DNA from 2 places in the Allobosea sp. FG18 genome. Region 2 is predicted to be linked to the other one. Evidence: riboswitches for the same ligand, from Rfam matches in the RefSeq annotation. Region 2 holds a riboswitch; the other holds the start of a gene.
What was found. A riboswitch is a leader RNA that binds a small molecule or an ion and turns the genes downstream of it on or off. The one in region 2 is predicted to bind glycine.
Positions count from the first base shown of each region.

Region 1: another riboswitch for glycine. It lies ahead of gcvT (glycine cleavage system aminomethyltransferase GcvT); the one in region 2 lies ahead of ACODTJ_RS07265 (D-amino acid dehydrogenase).

Region 1 covers NZ_JBMDKB010000001.1:446,801-456,683, forward strand. The annotation lists gene ACODTJ_RS02140 (cytochrome c oxidase subunit 3) at 71-931, opposite strand; gene ACODTJ_RS02145 (cytochrome c oxidase assembly protein) at 986-1,597, opposite strand; gene ACODTJ_RS02150 (hypothetical protein) at 1,597-1,770, opposite strand; gene ACODTJ_RS02155 (heme o synthase) at 1,767-2,711, opposite strand; gene ctaD (cytochrome c oxidase subunit I) at 2,953-4,575, opposite strand; gene coxB (cytochrome c oxidase subunit II) at 4,595-5,473, opposite strand; gene ACODTJ_RS02170 (invasion associated locus B family protein) at 5,810-6,328, shown strand; gene ACODTJ_RS02175 (hypothetical protein) at 6,325-6,924, shown strand; glycine riboswitch at 7,001-7,091, shown strand; gene gcvT (glycine cleavage system aminomethyltransferase GcvT) at 7,254-8,408, shown strand; gene gcvH (glycine cleavage system protein GcvH) at 8,444-8,818, shown strand; gene gcvPA (aminomethyl-transferring glycine dehydrogenase subunit GcvPA) at 8,980-9,883, shown strand, end outside.
Region 2 covers NZ_JBMDKB010000005.1:22,964-32,846, reverse strand. The annotation lists gene ACODTJ_RS07270 (bifunctional acetate--CoA ligase family protein/GNAT family N-acetyltransferase) at 1-1,198, shown strand, start outside; gene ACODTJ_RS07265 (D-amino acid dehydrogenase) at 1,263-2,522, opposite strand; glycine riboswitch at 2,657-2,753, opposite strand; gene ACODTJ_RS07260 (alpha/beta hydrolase family protein) at 2,870-3,850, opposite strand; gene ACODTJ_RS07255 (ABC transporter substrate-binding protein) at 4,100-5,695, shown strand; gene ACODTJ_RS07250 (ABC transporter permease) at 5,699-6,760, shown strand; gene nikC (nickel transporter permease) at 6,757-7,674, shown strand; gene ACODTJ_RS07240 (ABC transporter ATP-binding protein) at 7,686-8,549, shown strand; gene ACODTJ_RS07235 (ABC transporter ATP-binding protein) at 8,546-9,316, shown strand; gene ACODTJ_RS07230 (LysR family transcriptional regulator) at 9,527-9,883, shown strand, end outside.

The DNA of each region.
Region 1 (9,883 bases), on a different contig from region 2:
CCGAAACAGGAAAGGCGGCCTCGCGGCCGCCTTTCAGACGTTGACCGCGAGAGCGCGGTAAGCGGTAGCGTCAGTGTCCGGCGGCAGGCGCGCCCGCGCCCCAGACATAGATCGCGGCGAACAGGAACAGCCAGACCACGTCGACGAAGTGCCAGTACCAGGCGGCGAACTCGAAGCCGAGATGCTGGTCCGGCTTGAAGTGGCCGAGATAGGCCCGATACAGGCAGATCGCCAGGAAGATCGTGCCGATGATGACGTGGAAGCCGTGGAAGCCCGTCGCCATGAAGAAGGTGGAGCCGTAGATGTTGCCTTTGAAGGCGAACGTGGCGTGCGAATACTCGTAGCCCTGGCAGATCGTGAACAGCACGCCGAGGATGACGGTCAGCCACAGCGCCTGCTTCAGGCCGGCGCGATCGTTGTTGATCAGGGCGTAATGCGCCCAGGTCACGGTCGTGCCCGAGGTCAGCAGGATCAGCGTGTTGAGCAGCGGCAGGTGCCAGGGATCGAAGGTCTCGATGCCCTTCGGCGGCCAATGCCCGCCGGTGAAATCGTAGCGGAGATAGTTGATCTGCTCGCCGGAGAACAGGCTCGCGTCGAAATAGGCCCAGAACCAGGCGACGAAGAACATCACCTCGGAGGCGATGAACATGATCATGCCGTAGCGGTGATGGATCTGGACGACGCGGGTGTGGTGACCCTCGCGCTCGGCCTCGCGCACCACGTCCATCCACCAGGCGAGCATGGTGTAGAGCACGCCGAGCAGGCCGGCGCCGAAGACCAGCGGGCCGAGATGCATGCCGCCGACCGGCATCGCCTTCATCCACATCACCGCGCCGATCGCCATGATCGTCGCGCTGGCGGCGCCGACGAGCGGCCACGGGCTCGGATCGACGAGGTGGTAGTCGTGGTGCTTCGTATGGGCCCCGGCCATCGTATTCAGTCTCCGCGTACGGCTTTTTGTCCGCGCTTGTGGTCTAGCGTGGTTCTACAGTTTCGGATTGCCCGCGTCACCCTTGACGGGGCCGGCCTTGTCCTCCGCGACGGGCTGGCCCGACTTGGAGGCGAAATAGGTGTAGGACAGCGTGATGGCGTGCACCCCGTCGAGCTCGCGATTCCCAGCGATTTCGGGGTCGATATAGAACACCACCGGCGCTTCGAAGCTCTCGCCGGGCTTCAGCGTGTGCTCCGTGAAGCAGAAGCACTGGATCTTGACGAAATAGGCGGCGCCCTTCTCGGGCGCGACATTGTAGGTCGCGATGCCCGTGACGGTGCGGTCCGACCGATTCGTCATCTTGTAGAACACGGTCTGTGTCTCGCCGACCCTGACCTTGATCTCCGGGCTTTCCGCCTCGAATTTCCAGCCCAGGCCCGGCGCGACATTGGCGTCGAAACGCACGGCCATCGTCCGGTCGAGAATCTTGCCGGCGCCGGCCGTGCCGATCATCGGCGTGCCGCCGAAGCCGGTGACCTTGCAGAACAGGTCATAGAGCGGCACCGCCGCGAAGGACGCGCCGAGCATGCCGAAGGCGACGCCGAGGCAGACCAGCGCGGTGCGCGCCGGATTGCCCTTGCGCTGCTGGGGAGCGGGCGCCGTCATCACAGCGGCCGGTTCAGGATCGCGGGGCCGGTCTTCACCAGCGTCACGACGAAGAAGAAGACCACGAGCCCGCCGAGCACGAGCGCCAACGCGATCGAGCGGCGGCGGCGGCGTGCCATGTCCTCGGGCGAGAACGGGGCGGGCGCAGGCGGACGGGGCTGTTGCTCGCTCATCCGATCACCTTCGGCAGGGCCCACATCAGCCCGAAACCGTTCTCGACGATCAGCACGGCGAACAGCAGGAAGAGATAGAGGATCGAGAAGCCGAACAGCGACCAGCAGGCCTTGGTCGCGGCCGGGCCTTCGGTCCGCAGCCAGACCTGGACCGACAGCGCGATCATGACGAGGCCGGTCGAGACCGAGACCGCGAGATAGAGCAGGCCGCCGAAGCCCATCAGCGCCGGCAGGACGGCGACCGGGGCCATGATCAGGGAATAGAGCACGATCTGCCGGCGGGTCGCGGCCGGGCCGGCGACATTCGGCATCATCGGGATGCCGGCGCGCGCGTAGTCGCCGGACTTCACCAGCGCCAGCGCCCAGAAATGCGGCGGCGTCCACAGGAAGATGATCGCGAACAGAACAATGGAATGCCAGCCGAAACTGCCGGTCATGACGGCCTCGCCGATCATCGGCGGGAAGGCGCCGGCGGCGCCGCCGATCACGATGTTCTGCGGCGTCCAGCGCTTCAGCCACATCGAATAGACGACGGCGTAGAAGAAGATGGTGAAGGCGAGCATCGCCGCGGCCAGCGCATTGGCGACGAGGCCGAGCACCAGCACCGAGCCGATCGACAGCGTCAGTCCGAAGGCCAGCGCCTCCGCGGGCAGGATCCGGCCCGACGGGATCGGCCGCTTGGCGGTGCGGCTCATCAGCGCGTCGATATCGGCGTCGTACCACATGTTGAGGCAGCCCGACGCGCCGGCGCCGACCGCGATCGCCAGCAGGGCGGCGATGGCGAGGACGGGATGCACCGAGCCCGGCGCGGTGGCCATGCCGGTCAGTGCCGTCACGATGACCAGCGACATCACGCGCGGCTTCAGCAGCGCGAAGAAATCGCGCGCCTCGCCGGTGGAGGCTGTCAGGCCATCGGTGCGGGTTTCGAACGCAGCAGACATCAGTCGAATCGTCTTCGTACTCTTGTGAACGGCGCCCGCGGGCGCAGGGTCTACGCGGCGGTGTTTGCCGCCCGTCTCCGGAACGCCCCTCGGGGCGCTCGGGGGAAGGGCGGCGGCGGGCCGGTGAGGCCCGCCGCCTCGAGCATCTGACCGAAAAGTGGATCCCACTTTTCGGAAAAATCGGATGCTCCAGCAATCGGCGAGATCATCGCGCGTCCATCGACGCGCGATGATCGAAATCTCAGTGGTCCGAGCCGGTGATGCGCGGCAGCGTCTCGAACTGGTGGAACGGCGGCGGCGAGGACAGGGTCCACTCCAGCGTCGTGGCACCTTCGCCCCACGGATTGTCGCCGGCGAGCTGCTTCTTCGTGAAGGCGACGATGACGCCGTAGAAGAAGATCAGCAGGCCGAAGGCGAAGATGTAGGAGCCGATCGACGACCAGAAGTGCCAGCCAGCGAAGGCGTCGGGATAGTCGACATAGTGACGCGGCATGCCGGCCAGGCCGAGGAAGTGCTGCGGGAAGAACAGCAGGTTCGCGCCGACGAAGGCGACCCAGAAATGCAGCGTGCCGATCCAGTCCGGGATCACGTAGCCGCTCATCTTCGGGAACCAGTAGTAGAAGCCCGCGAAGATGCCGAACACGGCGCCGAGCGACAGCACGTAGTGGAAATGGGCCACGACGTAGTAGGTCGCATGCAGCGAGCGGTCGACGCCGGCATTGGCCAGCACCACGCCGGTGACGCCGCCGACGGTGAACAGGAAGATGAAGCCCATCGCCCAGACCATCGGCGCGGTGAAGCGGATCGAGCCGCCCCACATCGTCGCGATCCACGAGAAGATCTTGATGCCGGTCGGCACCGCGATGACCATCGTCGCGAACACGAAATAGCGCTGCGTGTTGAGCGACAGGCCGGCGGTGTACATGTGGTGCGCCCACACGATGAAGCCGACGACGCCGATCGCGACCATGGCGTAGGCCATGCCGAGATAGCCGAAGATCGGCTTCTTCGAGAAGGTCGAGATGATGTGGCTGACGATGCCGAAGGCCGGCAGGATCATGATGTACACTTCGGGGTGACCGAAGAACCAGAACAGGTGCTGGTACAGGATCGGATCACCGCCGCCGGCCGGATCATAGAAGGTCGTGCCGAAATTGCGGTCCGTCAGCAGCATGGTGATCGCGCCGGCGAGAACCGGGAGCGAGAGCAGCAGCAGGAAGGCGGTGACCAGCACGCCCCAGGCGAACAGCGGCATGCGGTGCATGGTCATGCCCGGCGCGCGCATGTTCAGGATCGTGGTGATGAAGTTGATCGCGCCGAGGATCGAGGCGGCACCGGCCAGGTGCAGCGACAGGATGCCGAAATCGACCGACGGGCCGGGGTGGCCGGATGTCGAGAACGGCGGATAGACCGTCCAGCCCGTGCCGACGCCCTTCGCACCCGGAGCACCCTCGACGAACATCGAGATGATCATCAGGATGAAGGCGGCGACCGTCAGCCAGAACGAGATGTTGTTCATGCGCGGGAAGGCCATGTCCGGCGCGCCGATCATCAGCGGCACGAACCAGTTGCCGAAGCCGCCGATGACGGCGGGCATGACCATGAAGAAGATCATGATCAGGCCGTGGCCGGTGACGAAGACGTTGTAGCTCTGGCCGTTGGCGAAGATCTGCAGGCCGGGCTGCTGCAGCTCGATACGCATCATGATCGAGAGGAAGCCGCCGACGAGCCCTGCCATGATCGAGAAGATCAGGTAGAGCGTGCCGATGTCCTTGTGGTTGGTCGACAGGAGCCAACGGCGCCATCCGGTCGGATTGGCGTGATGGGCCTCGTCATGGCCGTGGGCGTGAGCCGCTGTTGCCATTGTTCTTCTCCTCGGCGACTTACTTGGACGCGGCAGCGAACTTGCTGCCCGCGTCTTCGGCATTGGCGAATTTCTGCTTCGCTTCCGCGAGCCAGGCGGCGTAGCGCTCCTGGCTGACGACGCGGACGGCGATCGGCATGTAGGCGTGGTCCTGGCCGCAGATGAACGAACACTGGCCGTAATAGATGCCTTCGCGCTCGGCCTTGAACCAGGTCTCGTTCAGGCGGCCGGGAATGGCGTCGATCTTGATGCCGAAGGACGGGACCGTGAATTTGTGGATGACGTCGGAGGCGGTCACCTGGACGCGGACGGTCTTGCCGACCGGGACGACGGCCTCGTTGTCGACGGCGAGCAGGCGCGGCGCTTCGGCGGCCTTGATCTTGTTGCTGGCGATCGCCTTGGCGCGATCCTCTTCGTTCAGCATCAGCGAATCGAAGGTGAAGCCGCCGTTCTCCTTCGGATACTCGTAGGTCCAGCGCCACTGGTTGCCGGTGACCTTCAGGGTCATGTCGGCCTGCGGCACCTCGAGCTGCAGCTTGAGCAGGCGGAAGGACGGGATCGCGATCACGACGAGGATGAGGACCGGGATGACGGTCCAGCACACTTCGAGCAGGGCGTTATGCGTGGTCTTGGACGGGACCGGGTTCGCCTTCTCGTTGAAGCGGAAGACGACATAGATCATCAGCGCCAGCACGAAGAGCGTGACGATGGTGATGATGATGTTCAGCCAGTCATGGAACCAGTGGATGAACTCGGCGACGGGCGTCGCCGCCCCCTGCAGGTTCAGCTGCCAGGGGGAGGGCATGCCGGTGCCGGCGAGGGCCGGGACAGTCGCCAACGCGGCGACGGCAAGGGCCGTGGCGGCCGCTGTTGCAAAGGTCCTGCTCAGAAATCGCATCGATCCGACATGCTCCTCAATCGACTTGCATGGGAGCCGACCGGCTTGGCCCCACGCATGAAGGGGCGACCGCGAAGTCGCCTCATTCTTCGAGATTGCGATAAATCAAAGATCGCGCTTGCGCCAGTGGCACAATGAAGACTGCCCCCAATGACCGTGCGGCATAATCACGCGAGGCCTTGACGCGCGCGCCGAGCCGCCATGCCGCCTTGACAGGACCCACCCTGCATGGTCCGAACGCGTTTTATGTTGAGAGGCGGCGGGATTCTCTGGCGCGGTCGGCGTTTTGCCTGAATTCTGCGCTTCTGCTGCGGCTTCAAGTCCGGTTTGGAAGGGATGGCAGGGATGATGAGGATCATCGGAGCGCTCGGCGCCCTGGCGCTGGCGCTCATGGGGACGAGCCTCGCCGCCGGCTCCGCTTTCGCGCAGGGCGCGGTGCGCTCCACACATGGCGACTGGCAGATGCGCTGCGAGGTGCCGCCGGGCGCCAAGGCGGAACAATGCGCGCTCGTCCAGAACGTCGCAGCCGAGGATCGTCCCAATCTGACGCTCCTCGTCATCGTATTGAAGACGGCGGACCAGAAGAGCCGGCTCCTGCGCGTCGTCGCCCCGCTCGGCGTGCTGCTGCCCTCCGGCCTCGGGCTCAAGATCGACGACAAGGATATCGGCCGCGCCGGCTTCGTGCGCTGCCTGACCACCGGTTGCGTGGCGGAGGTCGTCATGGACGACGCCCTGCTCGGCCAGCTCAAGGGCGGCAAGAGCGCGACTTTCATCGTATTCCAGACGCCGGAAGAGGGGGTGGGCGTGCCCGTCTCCCTCAATGGCTTCGGCCCGGGCGTGGAGGCGCTGCCGTGATCGATCAAACTCTTCGTCAGGGCCGCTGGCTCGCTTTGCCGCTGTTGTGCCTTGGCCTTGCCGGCTGCGGATCGGGCTCGTCCTCGTCCGCGGGCAACACCGCGCTCAACGTCTTCATGTTCCAGTCCACGACGCCTCCGCCGGCGGATCAGCTGCCGAAGGACAGCGAGGAGGATCCTCTGATCTGCCCCGACGTCATCATCTCCGATGGCGGCGCTGCGATCCGTGCCCAATCCGGGCAGGATTCGAGCGGTCTGCGCTACCAGGTCTCGATCACCAACGTCGCGCGCCAGTGCACGCCGACCGGCAACGGCACCTTCCGCCTCAAGGTCGGCGTCGAGGGCAGGGTGCTGCTCGGCCCGGCCGGCAGTCCCGGCAGCTATGGCGGGACGCTGACGACCACGGTGATGCGCGGGACCAGCACCATCGGCAAGCGCAGCGCGCGCGTCGGTGCCACGATTCCCTCCGGCCAGAGCGGCGCCGATTTCACCCATGTCGAGGAAGGCATCATGGTGCCGGCCGGCAAGGGCGACATCGAGATCTTCGTCGGCCTGGGCGGCGGCGGGCCTGCCGCGCCGGCGCGCCGGCGTCGCTGACAAAACTGCTTTGCCGTGAAAGACGACGGCGCGCCGATTGACTCAGTCGGCGCGTCTTGTATCTGTGCCCAAGCCGCATATCCCCGCGGGAGAGACCGGGCTTCGAGCCCGGCGCCGAAGGCGCAACCGCCCCGGAAACGCTCAGGCAAAAGGGCCGCTGGGGATTTGGCGCTCTGGAAAGCGGCGGGCAGCGATGCCCGCCCACCGACGGGTGTAACTTGTCCGATCCTTTGGGTCGGGCGGGGAAATCTCTCAGGTGCCGAGACAGAGGGGGCGCGTTCCGGACACTATCGTCCGGGGCTTGCGCTTGACTCTGGGAGGGGCATGCCATGGCTGCCGAGGCCAATACCGATACCGCTGGCGCGAGCGCGCCGCTGAAGACCCCGCTGCACGCGCGCCATGTTGCGCTGGGCGCCCGCATGGTGCCCTTCGCCGGCTACGACATGCCGGTGCAGTACCCGATGGGCATCCTGACCGAACATAACTGGACGCGCGAGAAGGCCGGGCTCTTCGACGTCTCGCATATGGGCCAGTGCTTCCTGATCGGTCCCGATCACGAGACCACGGCGAAGGCGTTGGAAGCGCTGATCCCCGCCGATATCGTCAACCTCGCCCCCGGCAAGCAGCGCTATTCGCAGCTCCTCAACGAGGAGGGCGGTATCCTCGACGACCTGATGGTGACGCGCTCGATCGATCCCGATGAGGACGGTGCGCTCTATGTCGTCGTCAACGCCGCCTGCAAGGATGCCGACTACGCCCATATCGAGGCGCGCCTGCCGGCCAATGTGAAGCTGGTCAAGGCCGAGCATCGCGGCCTGATCGCGCTGCAAGGTCCGGGCGCGGCGGCCGCACTTGCCGCGATCGCGCCTGAAGCCGCCGAGATGGGCTTCATGACCTCGCGCACCATGAAGGTCGCCGGCATCAAGGCCAATGTCAGCCGCTCCGGCTATACCGGCGAGGATGGCTACGAGATCTCGGCTGCCGCCGACAGGATCGGCGAGATCTGGGACACGCTGCTGCTCGACGGCAACGTCAAGCCGATCGGCCTCGGCGCCCGCGATTCGCTGCGCCTCGAAGCGGGCCTGTGCCTCTATGGCCATGACATCGACACCACGACCTCGCCGATCGAGGCTGCGCTCAACTGGTCGATCCAGAAGCGCCGCCGCGAGGAGGGCGGTTTCCCCGGCGCCGCGCGCGTCCAGCGCGAACTCGCCGAGGGCGTCTCGCGCATCCGCGTCGGCCTCAAGCCGGAAGGCCGCGCTCCGGCCCGCGAGGGCACCGAGATCGCGACGCCCGAGGGCGAGGTGATCGGCGTCGTGACCTCCGGCGGCTTCGGCCCGACGCTCAATGGCCCCTGCGCCATGGGCTACGTCGCCAAGGCCCATTCCGCGCCGGGCACGCAGCTCAACCTGATCGTGCGCGGCAAGCCGTTGCCGGCCGTCGTGGCGACGATGCCCTTCGTGCCGAACGGCTACAAGCGCTGAACCCTTTTCCAGACAACCGACGCCAGGAGGAAACCATGGCCGAGACCCGTTACAGCAAGGACCACGAATATATCCGCATCGAGGGTGACGTCGGCACCGTCGGCATCTCCGACTACGCCCAGTCGCAGCTTGGCGACGTCGTCTTCGTCGAGCTGCCGACCGTCGGCAAGGCGCTGACCAAGGGCGGCGAAGCCGCCGTGGTCGAGAGCGTCAAGGCCGCGTCCGAGGTCTACGCCCCGGTTTCCGGCGAGGTCGTCGCGGTCAATGGCGAGCTCGAAGCGGCGCCCGGCACCGTCAACGAGGATCCGGCCGGCAAGGGCTGGTTCCTGAAGATCAAGATCAAGGACGCCGGCGAGCTCGACGCTCTGATGAACGAGGCCGAGTACCAGGACTACGTGAAGTCGCTCTGACCGGGTGTCATCCCGCACGCGCCGCGGCACGGAAGTGCTGCTGCGCTGATGCGGGATTGCCCTCAGGACAAGGCGCCTTCTCGTCGCACGGTCCCGTGTCTGCGCAGCGGCATTCCATGCCGCGGCGCGCACGGGATGACACCCCGAAACGGAATCACCCCATGCGCTATCTCCCGCTCACCGATACCGACCGCGAGGACATGCTCGCGCGGATCGGCGTCTCCGATGTCGACGCGCTGTTCAGCGACGTGCCGGCCGGCAAGCTGCTGAAGGCCCCGGTCGACCTGCCCCGCGCCAAGGGCGAGCTCGAGGTCGAGCGCATCCTCGGCAAGATGGCCGGCAAGAACACCGCCGCCTCCGCCGTTCCCTTCTTCGTCGGCGCCGGCGCCTATAAGCACCACGTCCCGGCGACGGTGGATCACCTGATCCAGCGCTCGGAATTCCTGACCAGCTACACGCCCTACCAGCCCGAGATCGCGCAGGGCACGCTGCAATATCTCTTCGAGTTCCAGACCCAGGTCGCCGCGCTGACCGGCATGGAGGTCGCCAACGCCTCGATGTATGACGGCTCGACCGGCACCGGCGAAGCCGTGCTGATGGCGCATCGCGTCACCAAGCGCCGCAAGGCGGTGCTCTCCGGCGGCCTGCATCCGCATTACACCGCGGTCGTCGAGACGCTCTCCGAGATGGCCAATGACGAGGTCGTGGCGCTGAAGCCCGACGTCGCGGCCAATGAGGACATCCTCTCCCAGATCGACGACAGCGTCTCCTGCGTCGTCGTCCAGTCGCCGGACGTGTTCGGCAACCTGCGCGATCTCAAGCCGATCGCCGAGAAGGCCCATGCCCATGGCGCGCTGCTGATCGCGGTCTTCACCGAGGTCGTCTCGCTCGGTGCCGTCGTGCCGCCGGGCGCCCAGGACGCCGATATCGTCGTCGGCGAGGGCCAGTCGATCGGCAATGCGCTGAACTTCGGCGGCCCCTATGTCGGCCTCTTCGCCGCCAAGTCGAAATATATCCGCCAGATGCCGGGCCGGCTCTGCGGCGAGACGGTCGATTCGACCGGCC
Region 2 (9,883 bases):
CGGCCTCGTCATCGCGGGAAACGCCGCCGAAGCCGCCACTGCCGCCAGGGCACAGTTCGCGGCCGGCCGCACCGTCGCCCTCAAGATCGTCTCGCCCGATGTCGCGCATAAATCGGATGTAGGCGGCGTCGAGCTCGATCTCGCCAATGAGGAGGCCGTGCGGGAAGCCGCCGGCCGGATGACCGAGCGCCTGCGGCAGCAGCGTCCCGAGGCGCGGTTGACGGGTTTCATGGTGCAGCCGATGGCGCATCGCGCCAAGGCTCGCGAACTGATCGCCGGCTTTTCCGTCGACCCGCGCTTCGGCCCGGTCATCGTCTTCGGCCGCGGGGGGACGGCGGCCGAACTCATCGCCGACACGCATGTGGCGCTGCCGCCGCTCGATCTCGCCTCGGCCGAGAGCCTGATCGCCCGGACGCGGGTTTCCCGCCTCCTTGCCGCCTATCGTGACGTCCCAGCCGCCGACCGGCGTGCCATCGCCGCCGTCCTGGTGGCGCTCGGCAACATCGCCTCGGCGCTGCCGCAGATCCGCGCGATGGATCTCAATCCGATCCTCGCCGATGCGAACGGCGTCGTCACGGTCGATGCGCGCGTCGTGCTGGAACCGGACCCGGCACGGCGGCGCCGGCCGGCGATCCGGCCCTATCCCGGCAGCTGGAGCTCGCAGCTCGTGCTCGGTGAGCGGCGCTTCTTCATCCGCCCGATGAAGCCGGAGGATGAGCTGCTGATCGGCGCGATGCTGGCCCGGGTCACGGCGGAAGACCTGCGCTTGCGCTTCTTCGCGCCGCTGAAATCGTTCAGCCACGCCTTTCTCGCCCGCCTGACCCAGCTCGACTATGCGCGGGAGATGGCCTTCATCGCCATCGAGGAGGGCAGCGGGGACGCGGCGGGCGCCGTTCGCCTGCATGCCGATCCCGGCCATGTCGAGGCCGAATATGCGATCCTGCTGCGCTCCGACCTGAAAGGCATCGGGCTTGGCCGTGCGCTCATGGAGCTGATCATCGACTGGGCCAAGGCCGAGGAGCTGCAGCGCGTCCATAGCCAGGTCCTGGCCGAGAACGGGCCGATGCTCGCGCTCTGCCGCGATCTCGGCTTCGAGATCACGCTCGATCCCGACGATGTTTCCGTCAAGCGCGTCGCGCTCGATCTGAGCGCGGCCGGCGGCAAGAGGCGACCCAAACGCCGGTCGCGACGCGGATAGCGTGACGACCGTAGCGGCGCGGGCCAGCCGGAGGTGCCGGCCGGCCCGCGCGGATAGCTCGTTTCTATGCCAGGCTGTTGGGGCGCTGCGTGATCAGCGCGCCGACGGCGTCGGCGGTGGCCGCCGACAAGGTCCAGCCGAGATGGCCGTGGCCGGTGTTGTAGAACACCCGCGGATTTCGGCCGTGCATGACGCGTGGAACCATATCCGGCATCATCGGCCTCAAGCCGGCCCAGGGGATGACCTGGCGCGTGCTCATCTTCGGGAAATGCTGGCGACACCAGGCGATCAAGGGTTCGACGCGCGCGGCCCGGATATCCTTGTTGTAGCCGTTGAACTCCGCCGTTCCGGCGACGCGGAAGCGCGACGCTCCCAGGCGGCTGGTGACGATCTTGGCCTGATCGTCGAGCAGGCTCGTCCAGGGAGCGGCGTCCTGGTCGGCCTTTTCCGGCAGTTCCACCGTGATGGAATAGCCCTTCACCGGATAGACGTTCATCCGATCGCCGGCCTTCGCGGCGAGCTGGCGCGAGCCGACACCGCCGCAGATCACGATCGAATCGAAGGTCGCGACCTGCGCCTCCTGCGCGCGCGGTTCCGCTGCGGACAGGCTGAAGCCGATCTCGACCGAGCGCGTCCCGGGCGTGATCGAGAGGACATCGACGCCGAACCGCATCTCGGCGCCCAGCTTTTCACAGGCGCGCGACAGGCCGGCCGTGAATTTGTGGATGTCGCCGGTGAAGTCCGAAGGGGTATAGAACCCGCCATGAAAGTCGCCATGCAGGGCGGGCTCGATCGACCGGATATCCTGCGGAGTCACCGCCTTCCGCTCCAGCCCGGCCTTGGCGAGGAGCGAGGTCACCCGCGCGGCGGCCTCGAAATCCTTCCTGCCGCGATAGACGTGCAGGATTCCGCGCTCCTCGCAGTCGAAGGCGATGCCTTCCGCCGCCGCGATCGTTCGCAGGTGGTGCCGTGCCTCCATCGCCAGGCGGGCGGTCGTGATGGTGTTTTCCTCGTAGCGCGGGATGGCGGCAACGAATTCGGCCATCCAGGAGAGCTTGTGCCATCCCGGCCGCGGGCTGACGAGCAGCGGCGCGCCCGGCGTGAACATCCATTTTATGCCCTTCAGCATCGTCGCCCAGCTGTTCCAGACCTCGGCATTCGAGGCGGAGAGCTGGCCGCCATTGGCGAAGGAGGTCTCCATCGCGGCATAGGGATGCCGCTCGAACACGGTGACATGGCAGCCGCGTTTGAGAAGGTTGTAGGCGGTGGTGATGCCGGTGATCCCGGCGCCGATCACGGCGATGTTGAGGTTTTCTATCGACAAGAAGGCGCTCCTTCCGCAGTCCCTGCGGAGATGGCGCCCCCTCTGTCATTGGCCTGAGAGCTTCGCCTGCGCTCATCATCGAGCGGCAGACTTACACCGTCGGCGGGAGCGACTGCTCCGCTTTTCAGAGTTTCAATTCGGGTGCGGTTCTTTTGCCTGAGAGTTTCCGGGGCGGTTGCTCCGTCGGCGCCTTCCCGGATGACCCGAGACGATCTCTCCCGCGAATTTTCGTGATCGTGACACTGTTCCGGTATGCCGGCTCCGGGAGCGCATCTTTCCCGCAGCTGGCCGTTTCCCTCCTCGGCCGGGTCAGATGCCAGGCGATGCTGGCGCTGCGCGCTTCGGCGTCAAGGCTTTGCGCCCGGTCCCGCAAGGCGATCGAGGAACCGATCGGCATGAGGTTGCCAGAACGCGCGGCCTTCCGCCGTCGGGAACAATCTGTGCCCGTCTTCGCCGAAGGAGTCCAGAAGGTGATATTCGGCATCGCCGCCGGCCGAGCGATAGGCCTGCGCCATGCGCGACGTCAGGGTGCTGTCGAAGAAGCGATCGTTCCGAGTGTAGATCCACAAGGTCGGGACCTTCGACGAGCGCCCGAACGTCGCCGCTGCATCGATCAGGCTGTCCGGCGAACAATTCTGGTTCGGCTTGCCTCCGGCATAACCGCCGCGACCGCCGGCGAAATTGATGACAGCTCGTACGCCCGTTGGACTCCGGCTCGCCGCGGCCAGCGAACCCCAGCCGCCGGCCGACTGGCCCACCAGCAGGATGTCGTCAGCCCGGACCGTATCGAGGCCCGCGAAATAGCGGGCGACGTTCTGGATGTCGTCCGCTGTCGCCAGCCCGCCGCCGACGTAGTCGGGCTTGCTGCAGGGGCCATAGGCCTCGGCCCAGACGCCGCCGCGCGGACCGTAGCCACGGCGCAGCGGCAGCACGACCATGTAGCCGCGGGACAGCAGCCAGTCCGCGCCCGCCCGATATTCGGGAGGCGCCATCGTCTTGCGCGCGGCAGCGTTTGCAGGCGAGCCGTGGCTGACGATCGCAAGCGGGAACGGACCGGGCCCCGATGGAACGAGGACGCGCGTCGGCAGCAGGATGTCGACACCCTGCGCGTCCTTGCCCACGGGAACGAACCAGGCCTGTTCGCCGGAGCGCTCGGCGTCGGCGGAGAGACGCCCTGGCCGCGGATATTCGACGATCTCCCAGGGATTGGTGGGCGCTGCCTGCGCCGATGGAACCAGACCCAGCGCCAGCACCGAGGCGGCAGCGGCATATTTCAACGGAACGATCCAATCAGCAGCGGAGGCGATGCCCGATGCGAAGAGAGACATATTCGTATTCCACCTCTGTTGATTTTCTTTAAGGAAGTAGTTTGACGATTTCGAGTCAAGTGATATTGCATTGCATCAAGGTAATTTTGACCGTATCTGCGATGTTTTCAAAAAAGTATTTTGATTATGCATTTAAAGCATAATCTTGTGCTTGATGATCTCGGCGATTAACAACATTCTTCTCCCAACAATATCGCGGTCGAAGCGACCTTGATGTCGATTTCGATCCGCTTGGGAGGGATATCCGACATGTTGATCCGATTTGCCTGCGCCGCTCTGGCGGGCTCGCTCCTGCTCGGCTGTGCCGCGACATCGGGGCAGGCTGCGACGCCCAAGGACGTGTTCGTCATGGCGAGCGACCTTACGACCTTCATCACCTTCGACCCGGCCGCGGCCAACGAGTCGTTCCCCAATGAATTGCTGCGGCAGATGTGCACGCCGCTGCTGTCGCTCGACCATCAGGACCCGTCGAAGGTGGTCGCAGGCGTCGCCGAGACATGGTCGAGCTCCCCGGACGGGAAGACGTGGACCTTCTCCATCCGGCGCGGCATGGTCTTCGCCTCGGGCAAGCCGGTGACGTCGTCGAGCGTCGCCTGGTCGATGCGCCGGTCGCTGAAGCTGAACCTCGTCACCGCCAGCCTGATGCGCGACTGGGGGCTGAATTCGCCGGACCAGATCGCGACGCCGGACGACCATACGCTCGTCATCACCCTGACGAAGGATCTCGCGCCGTCGATCACGCCTTTCGCCTTCACCAACCACCGCCTGGGCGCGGCGCTCGACCGCGACACGGTGATGGCGAATGAGAAGGAGGGCGATCTCGGCGCCGGCTGGCTGAACACCAATGTCGCCTGCTACGGCCCCTACCGCCTGAACACCCTGCGCGCCCAGGAAGTCGTGATCCTGGAAGCCTATCCGAAGTACTGGAGCGGGGCGCCAGCGATGAAGCGGATCATCGTGCGGCATGTGCCGGAGCCGGGCGCGCAGCGGCTGCTGCTCGAGAAGAACGACATCGACTACGCCAAGTCGGTCGAGGCCTCGTCGCTTGCCGCCATGGTCGCCAACCCCGACCTGCGCTTCCAGTTCAAGCCGCGGCTCGACAGCGTCTATCTCGCGCTCAACCAGAAGGACCCGGTCCTCACCAATCCGAAGGTGATCGAGGCCTTCCGCTACCTGATCGACTATCAGGGCCTGAGCGAGACGGTGCAGAAGGGGCGCGCCGAAATCCGGCAGAGCTTCGTGCCCGCCGGCGTGTTCGGGGCGCTGCCGAAAGGCGAGAACCCCTATCGGCTCGACATCGCCAAGGCGAAGTCCCTGCTCGCCGAAGCCGGTTATGGCGACGGGTTCAAGAAGACGATCCTGACGATGACGAACTACCCCTTCCCGGATCTGGCGCAGAACCTGCAGCAGAATGCCGCGAAGGCCGGCGTCACGCTGGAGGTCCGGACCATGGCGACGGCGCAGCTCTACACGCTGATGCGCAGCCGCGACTTCCAGATGCTGATGGCAGTCTACGACTACGACTATCCGGACGCCAACGATATGGCGCTGCGGATGGCCTACAACCCCGACAACAGCGATGCCGCGAAGGCCACCAACTTCCTCGCCTGGCGCGCGGCCTGGGCACCGAGTGCCTGGTTCAAGGAACAGGTCGAAACCGCCCAGCGCGAGCGCGATCCGGTCAAGCGCGCGGCGCTCTATGCCGAGCTGCAGCGCCGCCACATGCAGGAATCGCCGATCATCGGCATCTTCCAGCGGCTGGGCGCGATGGCCCTGCACAAGCGGGTCAAGCGCTTCGACTACAACGGCGCCGAGATCTTCTACGACACGATCCAGAAGGACTGAGCCGTGAGCTCCCTGACCGATCTCGCGCCGCCGCGGCCTGTCCGCTCGCGCCGGCCGCGCTGGGTGCTTCCCGCCCTGCGCGGCAGCTTCTCCATCGCGCTCACCCTGCTCGGCCTGCTGGCGCTGACCTTCTTCATCGGCCGCGTGCTGCCCTTCGATCCGATCGCCGCCGTGGTCGGTGAGAAGGCCGACGCCAGCGTCTACGAGACCGTCCGCGCCAAACTGGGGCTCGACCAGCCGCTCTATGTCCAGTTCGGCCTGTTCCTGCGCGACATGCTGAGCGGGAATTTCGGGCGGGCGATTTTCACCGGCAATGCCGTCGCCGACGATCTCAGGCACGTCATCCCGGCAACGGTCGAGCTCGCCACCGTCGCCATCATCATCGGCTGCGGTTTCGGCATCCCGCTCGGCGTCGCGGCGGCGGTCTATCGAGGACGGCCGATCGACCATGCCGTGCGGCTGCTATCGCTCGTCGGCCACTCGGTTCCGATCTTCTGGCTCGGCCTGATGGGGCTGATCATCTTCTACGCCTGGCTCGGCTGGGTCGGCGGCTCCGGGCGGGTCGACATCTTCTATCTCGACGCCGTGCCGCGGCGGACGGGCATGCTGCTGGTCGATTCCCTGCTGGCCGGCGACTGGGACGTCTTCGTCAGTGCGTTCAGGCACATCATCCTGCCGGCGCTCCTGCTCGGCTATTCCTCGATGGCCTATATCAGCCGCATGACCCGCAGCTTCATGCTCGACCAGCTCGGGCAGGAATATGTCACCACGGCGCGGGTCAAGGGGCTGTCGCGGCGGCGCGTGGTCTGGGGCCATGCCTTCCGCAACGTGCTGGTCCAGCTCGCGACCATCGTCGCGATTTCCTATGGCGGGCTGCTCGAAGGGGCGGTGCTCACCGAGACGGTCTTCGCCTGGCCCGGCTTTGGCCAGTACCTGACCACCGCGCTGATGATCGGCGACATGAACGCTGTGCTCGCCTGCACGCTCATCGTCGGGCTGGTCTTCATCTGCCTGAACCTGATCACCGACCTCCTCTATCGCTTCCTGGACCCGCGCACCCGATGACGGTTCAATCTTTCGAGCGCAGCGCCCCGTTGCGATCCTGGCTTCTCGCCGAAGCGCCGGAATCCGGCTTCCAGGCCTGGTCGCAGAGCTTCTATCTCGCCTGGCTGCGCCTGGCCGGGAACCCCCTGGCGGTTCTCGGCGTGATCGTCCTGCTGGCGGTCGGGCTAGTCGCGCTGATGGCGCCGTGGATCGCCACCCACTCGCCCTTCGAGCAGGTCCTGGCCGAGCGGCTCCAGCGCCCGAGCGCGGCGCATTGGCTGGGAACCGACGAGCTTGGCCGGGATGTCTTCAGCCGCATCGTCTACGGCGCCCGGACCACGCTTTACATCGTCGGCCTCGTCGCCGTGATCGTCGGGCCGATCGGCCTGTGCATCGGCGCGACCGCCGGTTATCTCGGCGGCTGGGTCGAAGCCCTGCTGATGCGGATCACGGATATCTTCCTGTCCTTCCCGAGCCTAATCCTGGCTCTGGCCTTCGTCTCGGCGCTCGGCCCCAGTCTCGACAATGCGATCATTGCGATCGCGCTCTCGTCCTGGCCGGGCATCGCCCGCCTCGCCCGGGCGGAAACGCTGACGATCCGCTCCAGCGACTATGTCGACGCGGTGCGCGTCATGGGCGCCTCGACGCCGCGGATCATCTTCAAGCACGTCATGCCGATGTGCCTGCCCTCGGTTGTCGTGCGGGTGACGCTGAGCATGGCCAGTGTCGCGCTGACGGCGGCGGGGCTCGGCTTCCTCGGCCTGGGCGCGCAGCCACCGACACCGGAATGGGGCGCGATGCTCTCGACCGCTCGGCAATATCTGCTCGAGCATTGGTATCTCGCCGCCATGCCGGGCCTCGCCATCCTGACCGTCAGCCTCGCCTTCAACCTGTTCGGCGACGGGTTGCGCGACATGCTGAACCCGCGCAGCTGAGGGAGATGGTGATGACCCCGAACAGTCCCATCCTCACGGTCGAGGATCTGCGCGTCGGCTTCCCGACGCCGCGCGGCACGGTGGAAGCCGTGCGCGGTATCAGCTTCGCGATCGGCCGCAACAAGGTCGGCATCGTCGGCGAATCCGGCTCCGGCAAGTCGATGACCGGCCGCGCCATCCTCAAGCTGCTGCCGGGCGGCGCGACGTCGACCGTCAAGTCGATGAAGCTCGGAGACACCGATCTCGCGGAGTTGAGCGAAAACGAGATGCTGGGCATCCGCGGCAAGCGCATCTCGATGATCCTGCAAGACCCGAAATATTCGCTCAATCCGGTCATACGGGTCGGGCACCAGATCGCCGAGGCTTTTCGCGTGCATCATCGCGCTTCCAGGGCCGAGGCGGAGGAGCGGGCGCTGGAAATGCTCGCCGCGGTCCGCATCCGCGAGCCCAGGCGCGTCTTCTCGCTCTATCCGCACGAGGTCTCCGGCGGCATGGGACAGCGCATCATGATCGCGATGATGCTGATCCCCGAACCCGAGCTGATCATCGCGGACGAGCCGACCTCGGCGCTCGACGTCACCGTCCGGCTTCAGGTCCTGGCCATTCTCGACGATCTCGTGACCACGCGCGGCATCGGCCTGATGTTCATCAGCCATGACCTCAACCTCGTCTCGAGCTTCTGCGACGAGGTGCTGATCATGTATGCGGGGCGCATCGTCGAGCGCTGCCCCGCCGCGGAGCTTCACCGGGCGAAGCATCCCTATACGCGCGGCCTGCTGGCCTCGCTGCCCCGGCTCGAAGACGGCCACAAGCGCCTGCGGGTGCTGGAGCGCGACCCTTCCTGGCGCGATGAACCCATTCCGGCGGAAACATGATCGAAGTCAGCCAGTTGCGCGTCGCCTTCGGCGCGGATGAAAACCAGACCATCGCCGTCGACGACGTCTCCTTCATGATCCCGGAAGCGACCGTCTATGGGCTGGTCGGAGAATCCGGCTGCGGCAAGACGACGATCCTGCGCTGCCTCTGCGGCCTCAACCGGCAGTGGTCGGGCGCGATCAGGGTCAACGGGAAGGCTGTCGGGCCGGTGCGCGATCTCGCCTTCTACCGGATGGCCCAGATCGTGTTCCAGGACCCTTACGGCTCGCTGCATCCCCGGCACACGGTCAACACCATCCTGTCTGAGCCGTTGCTGGTGCACGGCATCGCCGATATCGGCATGCGCGTCTCCCGCGTCCTCGCGCAGGTCGGACTCGGCGAAAGTTTCCGCTTCCGTTACCCGCACCAGCTCTCGGGCGGCCAGCGCCAGCGTGTGGCGATCGCACGGGCGCTGATCCTCGAGCCGCGTATCCTCTTCTTGGACGAGCCGACCTCGGCGCTCGATGTCTCCGTCCAGGCGGAGGTCCTCAACCTGCTGCGCGACATCCAGGTCGAGCAGGGCCTCACCTGCGTCCTCGTCAGCCACGACCTTGCCGTGGTCGCGAATCTCTGCAACCGGCTCGCCGTGATGAACCAGGGCAAGCTGGTCGAGGAGCTGAGTGTCGCGGACCTGATGTCGGGCCGGGCCCATAGCGGCTACACGCAGAGGCTGATCGCAGCCAGCACGGGCTATGATCGCGCGCTGGTCAGCCTCGATTCGGATTAACCCGCCTTGTGTTGGCGGAAGAGGGCGATGCCGGCGGGGCACTGTCACCGGACGTTGCCGCGTGCTGCCATCCTGACGAGCTAGTGCAAATCCGCAATTCTTCGGATTGCAGAATTGCTCTAGGCCTTTGTTTTATCGCATTTTCTTCACGCGAACCGGTGCCCACTTCGCTCGAAAATGCTCTGGGGGGAAGCGATGGAGGTCAAATGGTTGGAGGATTTCCTCAGCCTGGCGAGCACGGCCAGCTTCTCGCGCTCCGCAGCCGAGCGTCATGTGACCCAGTCGGCCTTCAGCCGCCGTATCCGGCAGCTTGAGGATTGGGTCGGCCTGCCCCTGATCGACCGGGCTACCTATCCGGTCCGCTTGACCACGGCGGGAGAGAGTTTTCGCGGGACGGCGCAGGATTTGCTGCAGGATCTGCTGCGCGCCAGGGACAGCCTGCGCGAGAAACAGGGCCTGCGCGCCAATACCTTGAGCTTCGCCGCGCTCCACACCTTGTCGCTGACCTTCTTCCCACAATGGCTGCGACGGATCGAGCCGCGCTGCGGCGGGCTCAGGACGCGGGTG